DNA from 4 places in the Yersinia kristensenii genome. Region 1 is predicted to be linked to each of the others. Evidence: predicted binding sites of a transcription regulator. Region 1 holds the regulator's gene; each other region holds the start of a gene.

Region 1 (4,195 bases):
GATTATCAAGCAAGGCACTATTGAGATTAAGGCTGATAAAGTGGTGGTGACCCGTCCGGGGGGTGATCAAAGCAAAATGGTCATTGAAGGTTTTGGTAATCCGGTCACTTTCTATCAGATGCAAGACAGCGGTAAACCCGTGAAAGGTCATGGGCAGAAACTGCGTTACGAAGTCGCTAACGATTTTGTCGTATTGACCGGTGATGCCTATCTGGAGCAGCTTGATAGCAATATCAAAGGTGATCGCATCACTTATTTGGTGAAAAAACAGCAGATGGAAGCCTTCAGTGATAAAGGCAAGCGCGTCACCACCGTGCTATTACCGTCCCAATTACAAGATAAAGGGCCAGCAGCTTCAGGCCAAAAGAAGAGTAACTAATCATTTATGGCAACATTAATCGCAGAAAAACTGGCTAAGGCGTACAAAGGCCGTAAAGTGGTCGAAGACGTCAGCTTGAAAGTAAAGTCCGGTGAGATTGTCGGTTTACTTGGGCCAAACGGTGCCGGTAAAACCACCACTTTTTATATGGTCGTCGGCATTGTTCAGCGTGACGCCGGGCGTATTGTGATTGATGACGAAGATATCAGCCTCTTGCCTCTCCATGAACGCGCCCTGCGCGGAATTGGCTACTTACCGCAAGAAGCTTCCATCTTCCGCCGCCTGAGTGTCTTTAACAATCTGATGGCGGTGCTGGAAATCCGTAAAGACCTCTCATCTGAGCAACGTCAGGAGCGGGCTGATGAGTTAATGGAAGAGTTCCATATTACTCATTTACGTGACAGTCTGGGCCAATCACTTTCCGGTGGTGAACGTCGCCGGGTTGAAATCGCCCGTGCACTGGCGGCTAATCCTAAATTTATTCTGCTGGATGAACCGTTTGCTGGGGTTGACCCGATTTCTGTTATTGATATCAAAAAAATAATTGAACACCTGCGCGACAGTGGCCTCGGTGTCCTAATTACCGACCATAACGTGCGCGAAACACTAGACGTTTGTGAGCGGGCTTATATTGTAAGCCAAGGGCATTTAATCGCTCACGGAACACCACAGGAAATTTTGGCCGACGAACAAGTTAAACGTGTTTATCTGGGTGAGGAGTTCCGCCTTTAATCTTCTCATCACGGCACACTATTAATGACTTTGTTAGCCACCAGGAAAATTGATACTGCATTATGAAGCAAGGTTTGCAACTCAAGTTCAGCCAACAACTGGCCATGACTCCGCAGCTACAGCAGGCTATTCGCCTGTTGCAGCTTTCTACGCTAGAGCTCCAGCAGGAGATTCAGTTAGCGCTGGAGAGTAACCCCCTGCTTGAGCAAACCGATCTTCACGAAGAGATAGATGCAAAAGAAACGGTAGACAGTGAAGCGCTTGATACGCGCGAAGCGCTGGAACAAAAAGATATGCCGGAAGAGTTACCACTGGATGCCACCTGGGATGAGATTTACACCGCGGGCACACCATCTGGTATGGGCAATGATTACAGTGACGACGAACTACCGGTCTACCAGGGGGAAACCACCCAAACGCTACAAGATTATTTAATGTGGCAAGTGGACTTGACCCCCTTTTCTGAAACTGATGCTGCGATTGCGACTTCTATCGTCGATGCGGTTGATGAAACCGGCTATCTTACTGTGCCACTGGAAGACATTCTGGAAAGTATGGGAGATGAAAACGTCGGGTTAGACGAAGTTGAAGCGGTGCTTAAGCGAATACAACACTTTGATCCCATTGGTGTCGCTGCTCGCAACTTGCGTGAATGCCTGTTGGTGCAGTTGTCGCAATATGCCAAAGACACGCCTTATCTTGCCGAAGCGCGCCTGGTCATTAGTGATTATCTGGATTTGCTAGGCAACCATGATTTCCGCACGATGATCCGTTTAAGTCGGTTAAAAGAAGATACACTTAAAGAAGCCATTGCTCTGATTCAATCACTGGATCCGCGCCCTGGCCAGTCTATCAATACCGGGGAATCTGAGTACGTCATACCGGACGTTCTGGTGCGTAAAGACAAAGGGCACTGGACGGTAGAGCTGAATGCCGATAGCATTCCACGCCTGAAAATCAACCAGCAGTATGCGGCAATGGGCAGCAGCACCCGTAATGACAGTGACGGGCAGTTTATCCGCAGCAATCTGCAAGAGGCAAAATGGTTGATAAAAAGCCTTGAAAGCCGTAATGAGACACTGTTAAAAGTGGCGCGCTGCATTGTTGAGCAGCAAGTGGCCTTTTTTGAAAGTGGGCCTGAATTTATGAAACCCATGGTACTGGCAGACATTGCCCAAGCCGTGGATATGCATGAGTCGACAATTTCCCGTGTGACCACGCAGAAATTCCTGCACAGTCCTCGGGGTATTTTCGAGCTGAAATATTTCTTCTCCAGTCACGTCAATACAGAAAGCGGGGGTGAAGCTTCTTCCACTGCAATCCGTGCACTGGTGAAAAAATTGGTTGCGGCAGAAAATCCTGCCAAACCACTGAGTGACAGTAAGCTGACGACACTATTATGCGAACAAGGCATTATGGTGGCACGGCGTACCGTCGCGAAGTACCGAGAGTCGTTATCCATCCCGCCGTCAAACCAGCGTAAACAGTTGGTTTGACCTGAACTGAGAAGGAAGACACTATGCAACTCAATATTACCGGACATCATGTCGAAATAACCGAAGCATTACGCGAGTTTGTGACCACTAAATTTGCCAAACTAGAGCAATATTTTGATCGAATTAACCAGGTGTATGTGGTTTTAAGTGTCGAAAAAGTAAAACAAATTGCAGAAGCAACGGTGCATGTGAATGGGGGCGAGTTGCACGCAAGTTCAGAGCAGGAAGATATGTACGCCGCAATTGATATTTTGGTTGATAAACTGGCCCGCCAGTTAAACAAGCATAAAGATAAACTGAAACAACATTAGGGGCCCTTGTTGCTGTTATATACCCTGGATAATTCGAGTTACATCCATGCAGCTTGAAGTATGACGGGTACACAGCAAAGGTTCTACACTCGCTACACCACCTGATGCCAGCAGAGAAGAATATTCCGCTGGCATCAGGCGTAAAACAGCGCTTAAGTGAAAGATGAGATGATCAACGATCCAGCATTGCAATTAAGCTCGGTATTAAATATCGAGTGCACCAAAAGCTCCGTACATTGCTCAAGTAAAAAACGGGCTTTGGAAATTATCAGCGAGTTAGCTGCCAAACAGCTGAACCTGCCGTCACAGATCGTTTTCGATGCTGTGTTAACCCGCGAACGCATGGGCAGTACAGGTATTGGTAGTGGTATCGCGATCCCTCATGGCAAGCTGGAGGAAGATACACTGCGCGCTGTAGGTGTATTTATCCGCCTGGACCAACCTATTGCTTTCGATGCTATTGATAACCAACCGGTTGATCTATTATTTGCCTTGTTGGTTCCAGCAGATCAATGTAAAACTCACTTACACACTTTGTCTTTAGTCGCCAAGCGATTAGCTGATAAAACAGTGTGTCGTCGTTTACGGGCGGCGCAAAGTGATGATGAGCTTTATCAAATCATGACTGAATTACCGCCAGAAACAGCGTAATCAGGCAAGTAACGTCTATTTTATCCGTGATGCCCGGCTGTTGCCGGAATACAAGGTTCTACAAAGGGAGTCACTCACATGGTGCTGATGATTGTCAGCGGCCGTTCCGGTTCAGGGAAGTCTGTAGCTTTGCGCGCATTGGAAGATATGGGTTTCTATTGCGTCGATAACTTGCCCGTGGTTCTGCTGCCGCAATTGGCGAGTACACTTGCCGATAGGAATATCTCTGCCGCGGTGAGCATAGACGTGCGCAATATGCCTGAATCTCCTGAGGTATTTGAACATGCCATGACCCAACTGCCGGATAGCTTTTCCCCGCAGTTGCTGTTTTTGGATGCTGACCGCAATACCCTGATTCGTCGCTATAGTGATACCCGTCGGCTACATCCGCTGTCGACCAAGAATCTGTCATTAGAAAGTGCTATTGATGAAGAGAGCGACTTGCTAGAGCCTTTGCGCTCACGGGCTGACTTGATTATTGATACTTCTGAAATGTCAGTGCATGAGTTGGCTGAGATGCTGCGCACCCGCTTGCTGGGTAAACGTGAGCGCGAGCTGACCATGGTGTTTGAATCCTTCGGCTTTAAACACGGTCTGCCCATTGATGCAGATTATGTCTTCGACGT
Region 2 (4,195 bases), 790 kb from region 1:
TTCGCGGGCAAATCTATAACCGCGAAGGGGTATTGGTCGCCTCGACCGTGCAGGAAGGTGTCATTCGTTTGCATCGGTAATCACCATCAATAAGAAGGGGCGATGTCGCCATCGCCCCATTGCTATTATCATTATTATTTATTGTACTGCCATTCTTAACTTACTGATTGTAGGCATTTTCGCCGTGGCTATTAACATCCAGACCTTCGCGTTCTTGCTCTTCCGGTACCCGCAGGCCAACCACCAGGTCAGCAATTTTGTAGGCAACGAAAGCAACGACACCAGACCAGACCAAACACACGCCCACGCTAAATAACTGTACACCGACTTGATGCCCCATGGTGACGCCAGCCGCGTAACCTGTACCGCCCAATGAAGCTGAGGTGAAAACGCCAGTCAAAATACAACCGATAATCCCGCATACACCGTGGACACCAAACACATCACAGGTATCATCTACCCGTAGCCATTTCTTCAGCAGAACTACACCCCACAGACCGGCAACTCCCCCCACCAGGCCGATAATCAGTGCGCCACCGACACCAACAGTCCCGGCCGCTGGTGTAATCGCAACCAAACCGGCGATACAACCTGAACACGCGCCTAACAGTGATGGTTTACCGCGTAAAATCCACTCAGCAAATACCCAAGAAAGAATAGCACCCGCTGTCGCGACAACTGTGTTCAAGAAAGCTAATGCAGCAATTTCGTTAGCAGCGCTGGCTGAACCGGCGTTGAAACCAAACCAGCCGATATACAGAATTGCAGTCCCGGTGAACACCATCGGTAAGTTGTGTGGTTTGAACGCTTCTTTACCAAAACCGGCACGTTTACCCAGCAAGTAAGCCCCTACCAACCCTGCAATCGCGGCGTTAATATGCACTACTGTGCCGCCCGCGAAGTCCAGTGCGCCGTCCAGTGCCAGGAAACCGCCGCCCCAGACCATGTGCGCCATTGGCAAGTATGAGAAGGTGAACCACAGTACAGCAAAAATAAGTACCGCGGAGAAACGGATACGCTCAGCAAATGAACCCACCACCAGAGCCACGGTGATACAAGCAAATGAAGCCTGGAACGCCACATGGATATATTGGTAGAAAGTGCCACTTAAACTCGTCAGGCCGATACCTTTGAGCATCGCCATATCAAAGTTACCGAAGAATGCATTGCCGGTACTGAACGCCAAACTGTAGCCATACAATATCCACAAAACACAAATCAGCGCAAAGGTCACCATGACCTGAGTCATCATCGATAATACGTTTTTGGAACGCAGCAGGCCGCCGTAGAACAGGGCAATACCAGGGACCGTCATAAACAGCACCAACGCGGTGCAAATCATCATAAAGGCATTATCTGCTTTGTCAGCTACCGCTGGTGCAGCAGCCATTGCCAAAGAGGGCAGCATTGCTACCGAACTCAGGCCCAACACGGATAAAAGTTTTTTCATCATCAACCCATCCCTATTCACTAAATTTGAGCCTGCAAATTACAGTGCTGCTTCGTCTGTTTCGCCGGTACGGATGCGAATAACACGTTGCAATTCAGCAACGAAAATTTTGCCGTCACCAATTTTGCCGGTATAAGCGGCCTTACTGATAACATCAATGACTTCATCCAATTGATCATCAGCAATCGCGATATCAATCTTTACTTTGGGTAAGAAGTTGACGCTGTATTCCGCTCCCCGATAGAGTTCTGCATGCCCTTTCTGGCGACCAAATCCTTTCACTTCGGTTACGGTCAGTCCTTGAATACCTACAGAGGACAAGGCTTCACGCACATCTTCCAGCTTAAATGGTTTAATAACCACGGTAACCAGCTTCATATTTGCCCCTTCTCGAATTAAGTCGAATTTATGTCGGCCACGAAACATTTATCTTCCACGAAATAGATAAAGCAAAGGCTATGCCATAAATAATATTGACGAGAATTTAATGCAAAAAGGGCGAGTTAATGGGGGTTGAGATGCCCAGCACCATAGCGGTGTAGCTAGGTAGAGAGGATTGAACAGTTTTTGCGCACCAAATTAGTGCGACACGCGTCACAAAAGTGCACCACGATATCTTCGCGCGATTGAGCTGCCTGATTATGGTGCGGCAACGCTTCTTGATAGGAATTCGCTGTGCTATTGCTGAAAGAAAGTAATAGAAATGACATGGAGAAAAGCGGGAAGCGGCGAGGACATAGCCCCGCAGCTTACTCTTTAACTTACCGCAGTTTCGATTTGGTCAATGGCCGCCAAATCTTCACTGACTAATTGCAATTGGTACATTTGATAATAACGCCCATGTGCCGCCAGCAACTCTTGATGCTTACCCTGCTCAACTGCTACTCCACGGTGCAAGACCAAAATAGTATCCGCCTCGACAATGGTCGAAAGGCGGTGAGCTATCACTACCAGGGTGGTATTTTTGCGGATCAACTGTAAAGCCCGCTGAATAGCTTGCTCGGTGCCAGAGTCAATATTAGCGGTCGCTTCATCCAAAATAAGGATCTGCGGGGCCTGCACCAATACTCGCGCCATCGCTAATAATTGCTTTTGCCCGACTGACAAGGTGTTGCCCTGCTCTCCAAGCAAACTGTGCACCCCATTTGGTAATGCGCGAACCAGCGGTGCCAATTGCACAGTTTCCAGCGCATCCCACACTTGCTGCTCACTAATATCACGGCCTAATGTTACATTGGCAAAAAACGAATCGGCCAATACCACCGGGTCTTGTTGCACCATAGCGACGCCCTGGCGCAATGTTTGATGTGATAATTCGCAGAGAGGCCGCCCATCGAGCAAAATCTCGCCTTGCTGCACCGGATAATAACCCATCAACAAATTTGCCAGGGTACTCTTGCCACTGCCGGTATGCCCAACCAGTGCGACAAACCCATGTGAAGGCACATCGAGGGAAATATTTTGCAGCACCATTTTATCGTTACGATAAGCAAAGCTGACATTATTGACTTGAATACGGCCGCTCGTCAGTGGGCGGTCATCCGTACCATAGCCTTGCTGGGCACTATCCATCAGCTCGAAAATACGCTCCCCCGCAACCACAGCCTGCTGCATGACCGACTGCTGCGATGTCAATTCAATCAATGGCTCATTGAGACGACCAAGGTAGTTAATAAATGCATACAGCACCCCTACCCCCACAGACCCTTCTGGGCTGAAGCCGAAAAGCAGCAATAAACCACATAGCACCATGGCTGAAAACAGGCTCAGCAATGGGCGCAATAAAAAGCCTTCCAGACGCAATGTTTGCATCCGCGCCTTATAATGAGCGAGATTGGTAGACGCCATGCGCTCGCCAAAACGTATCTGCTGACGGAATTGCTGAATAACGCCCATTCCGTTAATGACTTCATTAAAACCGTCGTTAATATCCGCTAAATAGGCTCGAACCCGGCGGACCACCGGTGTGCTATAACGTTGATAAATCGCCATAACCACCAGCACTGCGGGAAAAATACAAATCGAAATCAGCGCCATACGCCAATCCAGGGTGAACATTGCCACCAGCATCGCGCCAATTAACGCCGCACTTTTCAATACTGTCGATACCACCATCACATACAAATCTTTTATGACTTCAGTGTCGTTCGTTACGCGGGAGATCAATTGCCCGACCGGCTGGGTATCAAAAGCACTGAGAGGCTGGCGCAACGCAGCATCCATCACTTCAATGCGTAGCCGCTGAACCACACCCACCGCCGCGCGATTAAACAGCAATGCTTGAAAATAGTGCAATGCGGCTGCCAGCAATTGCAACAGCAAATAAGCTAAAGCCAGCCCACTAACTAACCCCAGCGGCAAAGTACCTTTCGCCACCACGTGGTCAATGAAATAACTGATCAACAGTGGGCCACTGACCTCAGCAGCCGCAGCAATCCACAGCATCAGAACCGCCAGCCCTAATGGCTTGCGATACGGGGAACCATAGGAAAGCAGACGTTTTAGTGTCGGCCAAAGTTGCTTAACTTTACTCATCGGTTTTGGCCCCCGACTCACCGTCATCCAATGCGGCCTCCAACTGTTGATAACGGTACATTTCCCGATACCACCCAGACTGATTCACCAAAACATTATGAGTACCGCGTTGCATCACCCCACCGTGCTGCATCACCAGAATTTCGCTAGCTTCAGTTAAGGCAGAAAGGCGATGTGCGCTGATAATCACCGTGCGATGTTCGCCCCATT
Region 3 (4,195 bases), 630 kb from region 1:
CCACAGAGCAGAAAAATTCAGCTGATAGGTCATCGCCCGCTCCTGTTATGCGCCGAGAGAGGCAGGTAACGGGGCCTTCAACCATTTTTCGGACAAACTATTGAGAGTTTGGTCTTGCAAAGCTTCGGCAATCAGCGCGTCCACCTTGGCTTTCAGTGCAGGCTCCCCCTGACGCAAGCCGATATAGCACGGAGAATCTTTCAGCATAAATTTTGCTACCGGTGCCTGGGCTGGGTTCTGGCGGGCCAAAGCACTCACCACCAGATTGCCGGTCGCCAGATAATTCACCTGGCCGGAGAGATAGGCCGATAGCGTGGTGCTGTTATCTTCGTAGCGTTTTATTTGTGCATCTTTCGGGGCTAATTCACTCAGCACCATGTCTTCCACCGCGCCACGCGTCACGCCCACGGTTTTACCCGCCAGTTGTGCGGGCTGTTGCAGCGCATCCTCTTTCGCCCCAAATACCCCAAGGAAAAACGGCGCATAAGCACGGCTGAACGCGATGGCTTTCTCCCGCTCCGGATTTTTCCCCAAACTGGAAATCACTAAATCCACTTTATCGGTTTGCAGATAAGGCACCCGGTTAGCACTGCTCACTGGCACCAATTGCAACTTTAGTTTCATCTTATCGGCCAGATAATGGGCCATATCGATATCATAACCTTGTGGCTGAAGGTCGGTACCGACTGAACCAAACGGCGGGAAATCCTGTGGAACCGCAACACGTAGCACACCACGCTGTTGAATTTGCTCTAATTGATCGGCTAACACGGTGGGAGCCTGAACCAATATCAATGCCGCACCCAGTATCGCCAACATCCGCTTTTTCATGTTCATAGCCTATCTCCGATAACTCAGTAATGAAACAATAGATTCTTAAATCAAGACAGTGAAATCTTAGTTGCAACTACTGTGCCAATAACCCTCCCACAAAAAATCCCATTTTCAGGGGGGTTAAGCTATATCCAGAGAGTAAATCGGCGGAAGAAATTCACAAAAAAAGTGCAGGGGGAACCTTGAAGCGCACTACTAATGTGCATCTGTAGCTAACGCTGCTCCAACTCCCCCAAAGAATCATATAAGTCAGCAATTTGATGAATCCGCTGCCGGCCTTGCACCAACATCTCATGCAACAATGCATTACTCAGTAAATTCGCCAAACTCATCGCCGAAGAATAACTGTCAAAAGCAGAAACACTGTCGAGCGGCGTGGTCAGCCGCCAGCGCGCCAATGGCAACAATGACTGCGCCTGCGGCTCACAAATCAATAAGGTAGGCACGCCTTGCACCTGCATTTGCAGCAAAATTTCACGGATAATCTTAGGACGACGACGGAATGCCACCACAATCACCACATCACGCGAGCTGATATCCACCAGCTCCTCCGACAATGTCTGCCCCGCTTGCGGTATCAATTGGACAGACTGGCGCACCTGCAATAACTGCTGACGCAGATGCAGCGCGATCGGATAACTGTTACGCAGCCCCAGCAACAAGATACGCGGCGCGCTGACTAATGCATTGATAACTTGACTAAATTGCTGGCCGTCCAACTGATTAATCCAATGGGTCAGGTTCGCCATTTCCTGCTTATAATGCCGCGCCAGCAAAGTATTCCCTTGCACGGCATCGCGATTATCCGTCAGTGGCATCCCGCTTTGGCGCAAGGTTCGCACCTCTTCCCGCATCTCGCGATAACTGCCGTAGCCCAGCCGCTTAAACAGCCGACTGACGGTAGCTTTAGATACCCCGCTTAGTCGTGCCAACTCGGCACTGTTATAACTGATCAGATCGTCAAAATGATCAAAAATAAAATCGGTAACTCGCTGTTCCTGCGGAGTTAATTGTGCGTAATGTGTCCGCAAGCGCTCATCAATCTGTTTCATACTCTTCTCCAGCCAATGAAACTGTTTTCTGGTTAATGAAACCATCGTTTCAATATTGGCATTTTTGCGGAACATAACACACAAGCCCCCGCCGCTAATATGAGAATTTCCATTCTCCCCACAAAATTCAACATTCTCTGCATAAACCCACCATTGTGGAACACCTCTTGCTTAATGAATGTCTGCTAGCCAGTTTTTCTATATTCAATACATCGGCAATAAGGAAAGCAGCAATGATCAACAGCAACATGGCCCCGCGAGGAATGGTGGTCACCCCGCATCATTTAGCCAGTGAAAGCGCTTTGGCCGTATTACGTGAAGGCGGCAATGCAATTGAAGCCATGGTCGCGGCGGCGGCCACTATTGCCGTGGTTTACCCGCATATGAATGGATTGGGCGGCGATGGTTTCTGGCTCATTGTTCCAGCCAATGGCGATCCGATTGCCATTGATGCCAGTGGTGCCGCCGGTTCACTCGCCACTCTTGAGCGCTACAGCGCCTATCAACACATCCCGCACCGTGGCCCGCAAGCAGCATTGACAGTTGCCGGCACGGTCGGCGGCTGGGAAGAAGCGCTGAATGTTGCGAGTGAACTCGGCGAGAATGCACTGCCACTGCGCCGCTTATTGGCGGATGCGATTACCTATGCAACGCGGGGTATTCCGGTCACCCCCTCACAGGCGGCAGCTACCCGGGCGAAATCCTATGAACTGGCTGAATTCACTGATTTTACTGACGTTTTCATGCCGCACGGCCATCTCCCTACGGCGGGCGAACACTTTGTTCAGCCGCAGTTGGGCCAAACCCTGATAGCACTGGCAGAACAAGGGCTTAGTAGCTTTTATCGCGGCCCGCTGGCCGAAAAAATCATCATTGATATCACCGCCGCAGACATGCCGATTACTGCCCAAGATCTGGCTGAATATCGCCCTAAACGCCGAACGCCCTTGCGGCTACAGCACCAGCAAGGGGAAATATTCAACCTAACCCCGCCGACGCAAGGGTTGGTATCGCTGGCTATTCTTGGGTTAGCTGACCGCAAACCGGTCGCCAAAATGAATGAGGGCCAAACCATTCACACCCTCGTGGAAGCTACCAAACTCGCTTTTCGCCTGCGAGATCAAGTGATTACCGACCCTCTGTGGATGAAACATTGCCCACAATCATTGCTGGAAAAAGAATCGCTCGACCCATTGGCGGCGGATATCAATAGTGAGCAAGCCGCCGATTGGGGCGGCGGGCGCGGGCCGGGCGATACTGTCTGGATGGGGGTGATAGACAAAAACGGGCTGGCGGTTTCCTTTATTCAAAGCATTTATCATGAGTTTGGCAGTGGGGTATTACTGCCCGCGACCGGCATTGTTTGGCAAAACCGTGGCGCATCTTTCAGTCTTGCCCCCCAACATTTGCTAGCGTTAGCGCCGGGGAAACAGCCATTCCACACACTAAACCCTGCCGCCGCGCGCCTGACAGATGGCCGAACGCTGGTGTATGGCGCGATGGGCGGCGATGGTCAGCCACAAACTCAGGCAGCGGTGTTTGTCCGCCACATTGTGCAAGGTTTGCCCTTACAGCAGGCCATCACGGCACCGCGCTGGCTACTGGGCCGCACTTGGGGAGAAAGCTCCGATTCACTGAAATTGGAGGCGCGCTTCGGCGCCGAAACCCTTGATTACCTGCGCCAGCGCGGGCATCAGGTGGAGCTGCTACCTGATTTCAGTGAAGTGGTCGGTCATGCCGGAGCAATAGTTCGCCACTCAAACGGCATGTTGGAAGGCGCATTTGACCCGCGCAGTAATGGCAGCGCCGCCGGTTATTAATTTCATATGTATTTATTCAGCACAGGAATGACCATGAAAGAAACATCAGAAAAAATCGCCATGGATTGGGCTGCATATATTCGGCAAATGGAAGTCTTATTAGCATTAGAGCTGGACGATACCCGCCGTGCGGCCTTGCTACTGCAACTGGAACGCATTGCCGCCATGGCTGGCCCATTGATGGCCGTGCCTTTGGACGAAAAGCAAGAGATAGCTGGAGTGTATCGGCTATGAAACAGATTTCAGCACTGAGCATCACCGAGATCCAACAAGCCCTAAATCAAGGTGAAATATCTGCACAAGAAATCGCCTTGCAAACACTGGACACCATCAATGCGGTTAATCCCGCTATCAATGCTTATACCCATATCACCGCCGACCGCATGTTGTGCGAAGCCCATCGGCTGGATACCCTGCGCGCCAAAGGCCAAGCCCTGCCGCTACTGGCGGCCATTCCTTACGCGGTGAAAAATCTGTTTGATGTGGCGG
Region 4 (4,195 bases), 260 kb from region 1:
GAGAAAAAAGCCCATTATGAAATGGGCCAAAAGTTTCCACGGCAACAAAAAACTAAAAACAATTAAACGCTGTAGTACAGTTCGAATTCAACTGGATGCGGGGTCATACGAACGCGGTCCATTTCTTCTTTACGCAGCTCGATGTAAGCATCGATAGCATCGTCAGTGAACACGCCACCACGGGTCAGGAACTCGCGGTCTTCGTTCAGTGCAGCCATTGCTTCGTCCAGTGAACCTGCAACTTTTGGAATTTCAGCTTCTTCTTCCGGTGGCAAGTCATACAGGTTTTTATCCATCGCATCACCAGGGTGAATTTTGTTGATGATGCCATCAAGGCCAGCCATCAGCAGTGCTGCGAAGCACAGGTACGGGTTAGCTGCTGGGTCTGGGAAGCGTGCTTCAATACGACGCGCTTTCGGACTGGCAACGACAGGGATACGGATAGACGCTGAACGGTTACGGGCAGAGTATGCCAGCATGACCGGTGCTTCGTAGCCAGGGACCAAGCGTTTGTAAGAGTTAGTCGTTGGGTTAGCCAAGGCGTTAATAGCTTTTGCGTGCTTGATGATACCGCCGATATAGAACAGCGCCATTTCAGACAGGCCAGCATATTTGTCACCGGCGAACAAGTTAGTGCCGTTCTTAGACAAAGACATATGGCAGTGCATGCCTGAACCATTATCACCGAACATAGGTTTTGGCATGAAAGTCGCTGTTTTACCAAACGCATGTGCCACGTTGTGCACCACATATTTGTAAATCTGAATTTCGTCAGCTTTCTTGGTCATGGTATTGAAGCGAGTCGCCACTTCGTTCTGACCGGCTGTTGCCACTTCATGGTGGTGCGCTTCAACAACAAGACCCATTTCTTCCATGGTTAAACACATGGTAGAACGCAAATCCTGTGAAGAATCGACCGGAGGAACAGGGAAGTAACCGCCTTTTACTGCTGGACGGTGGCCTTTGTTGCCGCCTTCGTATTTGGTGCTGGAGTTCCATGCGCCTTCGATATCGTCGATAGCGACGTGGGAACCACGGATGCTGCTACCAAAACGAACGTCGTCGAACAGGAAGAATTCTGGCTCAGGCCCAAACAACACGGTATCTGCGATACCAGAAGATTTTAGGAATTCTTCTGCGCGTTTGGAGATAGAGCGCGGGTCGCGGTCATAACCTTGCAGGGTGCCTGGCTCGAGAATGTCACAACGGATAATCAGTGTGGAATCTTCGAAGAACGGGTCCATAACAGCGGTGCTGGCATCTGGCATCAGTACCATGTCGGATTCGTTAATGCCTTTCCAGCCACCAATCGAGGAGCCATCAAACATTTTGCCTTCTTCGAAGAAGTCAGCGTTGACCTGATGAGCTGGAATAGTGATGTGCTGTTCTTTCCCTTTAGTATCGGTGAAGCGCAAATCAACAAATTTCACTTCGTGCTCATTCAGCATCGTCAAAACATGTTCAGCGGACATACTTATATCTCCTGGATTTGTCATAGTCGTCGTCGTGGAACGATTACCGTGTGTACTGAGGTTTACAACACCCTTGGGTATATGGTGTTCAGTTATTCATGCTAGAATGCATTGCGAAATCTATGCCAACTTTCCAAACCCCCCGTTTATGCCATATCATAGGGGTCTGCTGATATTCAGTATGCACCAGGATAGTTATATTGCACTATTTTGATGCTTCATTTGCGCCGTTGGGCACCGTATTGGTGCAAGAGTGGGCCGAGAGGCTATTTTTGCACCGTGAAAGGGATCACAAACACACCGCCGTTAGGTTGTTTATAAGAGAAGTTTGTGATCTTGTTTAGTCCCTCGCCTAATACGTGTACAATAGCGCGCTATTTCTAAATGCCTGAGGCAAAAAAGCTGTGATCGAGAATCTGCGTAACATCGCCATTATTGCGCACGTTGACCATGGGAAAACTACCCTGGTTGATAAGTTGCTACAACAATCTGGTACTTTCGGTGAACGTACTGAAGCAACTGAACGTGTAATGGACTCCAACGATTTGGAGAAAGAGCGTGGGATAACTATCCTCGCGAAAAATACTGCCATTAAATGGAAAGACTACCGCATCAACATCGTGGATACTCCAGGACACGCCGATTTCGGCGGTGAAGTTGAGCGTGTAATGTCTATGGTTGACTCTGTGCTGCTGGTCGTCGACGCAATGGATGGCCCGATGCCGCAGACCCGTTTCGTGACCAAAAAAGCTTTTGCTAACGGTCTGAAACCAATCGTGGTAATCAACAAAGTTGACCGTCCGGGCGCACGTCCTGACTGGGTTGTGGATCAGGTGTTTGACCTGTTCGTCAACCTGGATGCAACTGACGAACAACTGGACTTCCCTATCATTTATGCATCAGCATTGATGGGTATTGCGGGTGAAGACCACAATGATATGGCGGCAGACATGACTCCGTTGTATCAAGCTATCGTTGACCATGTATCTGCACCACAAGTTGAGCTTGAAGCTCCGTTCCAGATGCAGATCTCTCAGCTGGATTACAACAACTATGTTGGTGTTATCGGCATCGGTCGTATCAAACGCGGTAAAGTTAAGCCAAACCAGCAAGTCACTATCATTGATAGTGAAGGTAAGACGCGTAACGGTAAAGTCGGTAAAGTTCTGACTCACATGGGTCTGGAGCGTATCGAAGCTACCGAAGCTGAAGCTGGCGACATCGTGGCTATCACCGGTCTGGGTGAGTTGAACATCTCCGACACTATCTGTGACGTTAATGCTGTTGAAGCATTGCCAGCACTGTCTGTTGATGAACCCACCGTTACCATGTATTTCTGCGTTAACACCTCTCCGTTCTGTGGTAAAGAAGGTAAGTATGTGACTTCACGTCAAATTCTTGACCGTCTGAACAAAGAGCTGATTCATAACGTAGCATTGCGTGTTGAAGAAACTGAAGATTCTGATGCGTTCCGCGTATCTGGCCGTGGTGAGCTTCACCTGTCGGTTCTGATCGAAAACATGCGTCGCGAAGGTTTCGAGCTGGCTGTATCTCGTCCTAAAGTAATCAACCGTGTTATCGACGGCCGCAATCAAGAACCATTTGAAAGCGTAACTTTGGATATCGAAGAACAGCACCAGGGTTCAGTCATGCAAGCCATGGGTGAACGTAAAGGCGATGTGAAGGACATGGTTCCGGACGGCAAAGGTCGTATTCGTCTGGATTATATGATCCCAAGCCGTGGCCTGATTGGCTTCCGTACTGAATTCATGACCATGACTTCAGGTACTGGTCTGCTGTACTCCACATTCAGTCATTATGATGATGTGCGTCCAGGCGAGATCGGCCAACGTCAAAACGGCGTGCTGATTTCTAACGGTCAGGGTAAAGCTGTTGCGTTTGCATTGTTCAAACTGCAAGACCGCGGCAAACTGTTCATCGGTCACGGTACAGAAGTGTATGAAGGCCAAATCATCGGTATTCACTCACGTTCTAATGACCTGACTGTAAACTGTTTGACTGGTAAGCAGCTGACCAACATGCGTGCATCGGGTACTGACGAAGCAACCACTCTGGTTCCTTTCCTGAAGAAAACTCTGGAACAGGCTCTGGAATTCATTGATGACGATGAATTGGTTGAAGTTACCCCGCAATCGATCCGTATCCGTAAGCGCCATTTGACGGAAAACGATCGTAAGCGTGCAGGTCGTGGTCCTAAAGAAGGTTAATTCTTCTTGGTTCTACTGATACTTAGGGCGCTAGCAGCGCCCTGAGTTCTATCCCTTTCGTCCTTGAAGCTGCAACTGTGTTAGCTTCGCTCACTAACCCGAATCACTTACCTGAGTAAGCTCATCGGGATAAGTTCACTTGCTGCCTTGTTGCAACTCCAAGGTTTTTGAGGATACATCCTATTTTTTTGCCATTGTTATAAAAATATTATTTTTCCTGACTGACCCCTCCTTTTTGTCCCTCTCTCTATTCAGTTTTCTTTTTTCCCGTTACAGTAAAACCCACCATCTAATTGGGAGAGCGCCATGCTGTATATCTTTGATCTAGGGAATGTGATTGTTGATATCGACTTCAAACGTGTGTTGGGCGTATGGAGTAAATTAAGCAGTGTCCCGTTGGCGACACTGAGTGAGCGCTTTACGATGGGAGATGTCTTCCAGCAGCATGAGCGCGGTGAAATCAGCGATGAGGATTTTGCCCGCCAGCTGAGTGAC

What was found. Region 1 encodes sigma-54, which starts transcription at its own class of promoters, with help from an activator protein. Its sites were predicted from a motif close to GTTGGCACANNTTTCGCTNT; they were not measured.
Positions count from the first base shown of each region.
Region 2: a site for sigma-54 is predicted at 1,897-1,916, ahead of glnK (P-II family nitrogen regulator). Genes of this name have one in related genera too.
Region 3: a site for sigma-54 is predicted at 2,041-2,060, ahead of DX162_RS11070 (gamma-glutamyltransferase family protein). Genes of this name have one in related genera too.
Region 4: a site for sigma-54 is predicted at 1,583-1,602, ahead of glnA (glutamate--ammonia ligase). Genes of this name have one in related genera too.

Region 1 is NZ_UHIY01000001.1:1,783,228-1,787,422, reverse strand. It holds gene lptA (lipopolysaccharide ABC transporter substrate-binding protein LptA) at 1-379, shown strand, start outside; gene lptB (LPS export ABC transporter ATP-binding protein) at 386-1,111, shown strand; gene rpoN (RNA polymerase factor sigma-54) at 1,174-2,607, shown strand; gene hpf (ribosome hibernation promoting factor) at 2,631-2,918, shown strand; gene ptsN (PTS IIA-like nitrogen regulatory protein PtsN) at 3,087-3,569, shown strand; gene rapZ (RNase adapter RapZ) at 3,648-4,195, shown strand, end outside.
Region 2 is NZ_UHIY01000001.1:2,568,332-2,572,526, reverse strand. It holds gene tesB (acyl-CoA thioesterase II) at 1-80, shown strand, start outside; gene amtB (ammonium transporter AmtB) at 161-1,450, opposite strand; gene glnK (P-II family nitrogen regulator) at 1,490-1,828, opposite strand; gene DX162_RS11675 (SmdB family multidrug efflux ABC transporter permease/ATP-binding protein) at 2,207-3,985, opposite strand; gene DX162_RS11670 (SmdA family multidrug ABC transporter permease/ATP-binding protein) at 3,978-4,195, opposite strand, start outside.
Region 3 is NZ_UHIY01000001.1:2,414,253-2,418,447, reverse strand. It holds gene DX162_RS11085 (amino acid ABC transporter permease) at 1-33, opposite strand, end outside; gene DX162_RS11080 (transporter substrate-binding domain-containing protein) at 46-837, opposite strand; gene DX162_RS11075 (MurR/RpiR family transcriptional regulator) at 1,047-1,886, opposite strand; gene DX162_RS11070 (gamma-glutamyltransferase family protein) at 2,120-3,706, shown strand; gene hpxX (oxalurate catabolism protein HpxX) at 3,740-3,940, shown strand; gene DX162_RS11060 (AtzE family amidohydrolase) at 3,937-4,195, shown strand, end outside.
Region 4 is NZ_UHIY01000001.1:1,526,729-1,530,923, forward strand. It holds gene glnA (glutamate--ammonia ligase) at 63-1,472, opposite strand; gene typA (ribosome-dependent GTPase TypA) at 1,877-3,700, shown strand; gene yihX (glucose-1-phosphatase) at 4,007-4,195, shown strand, end outside.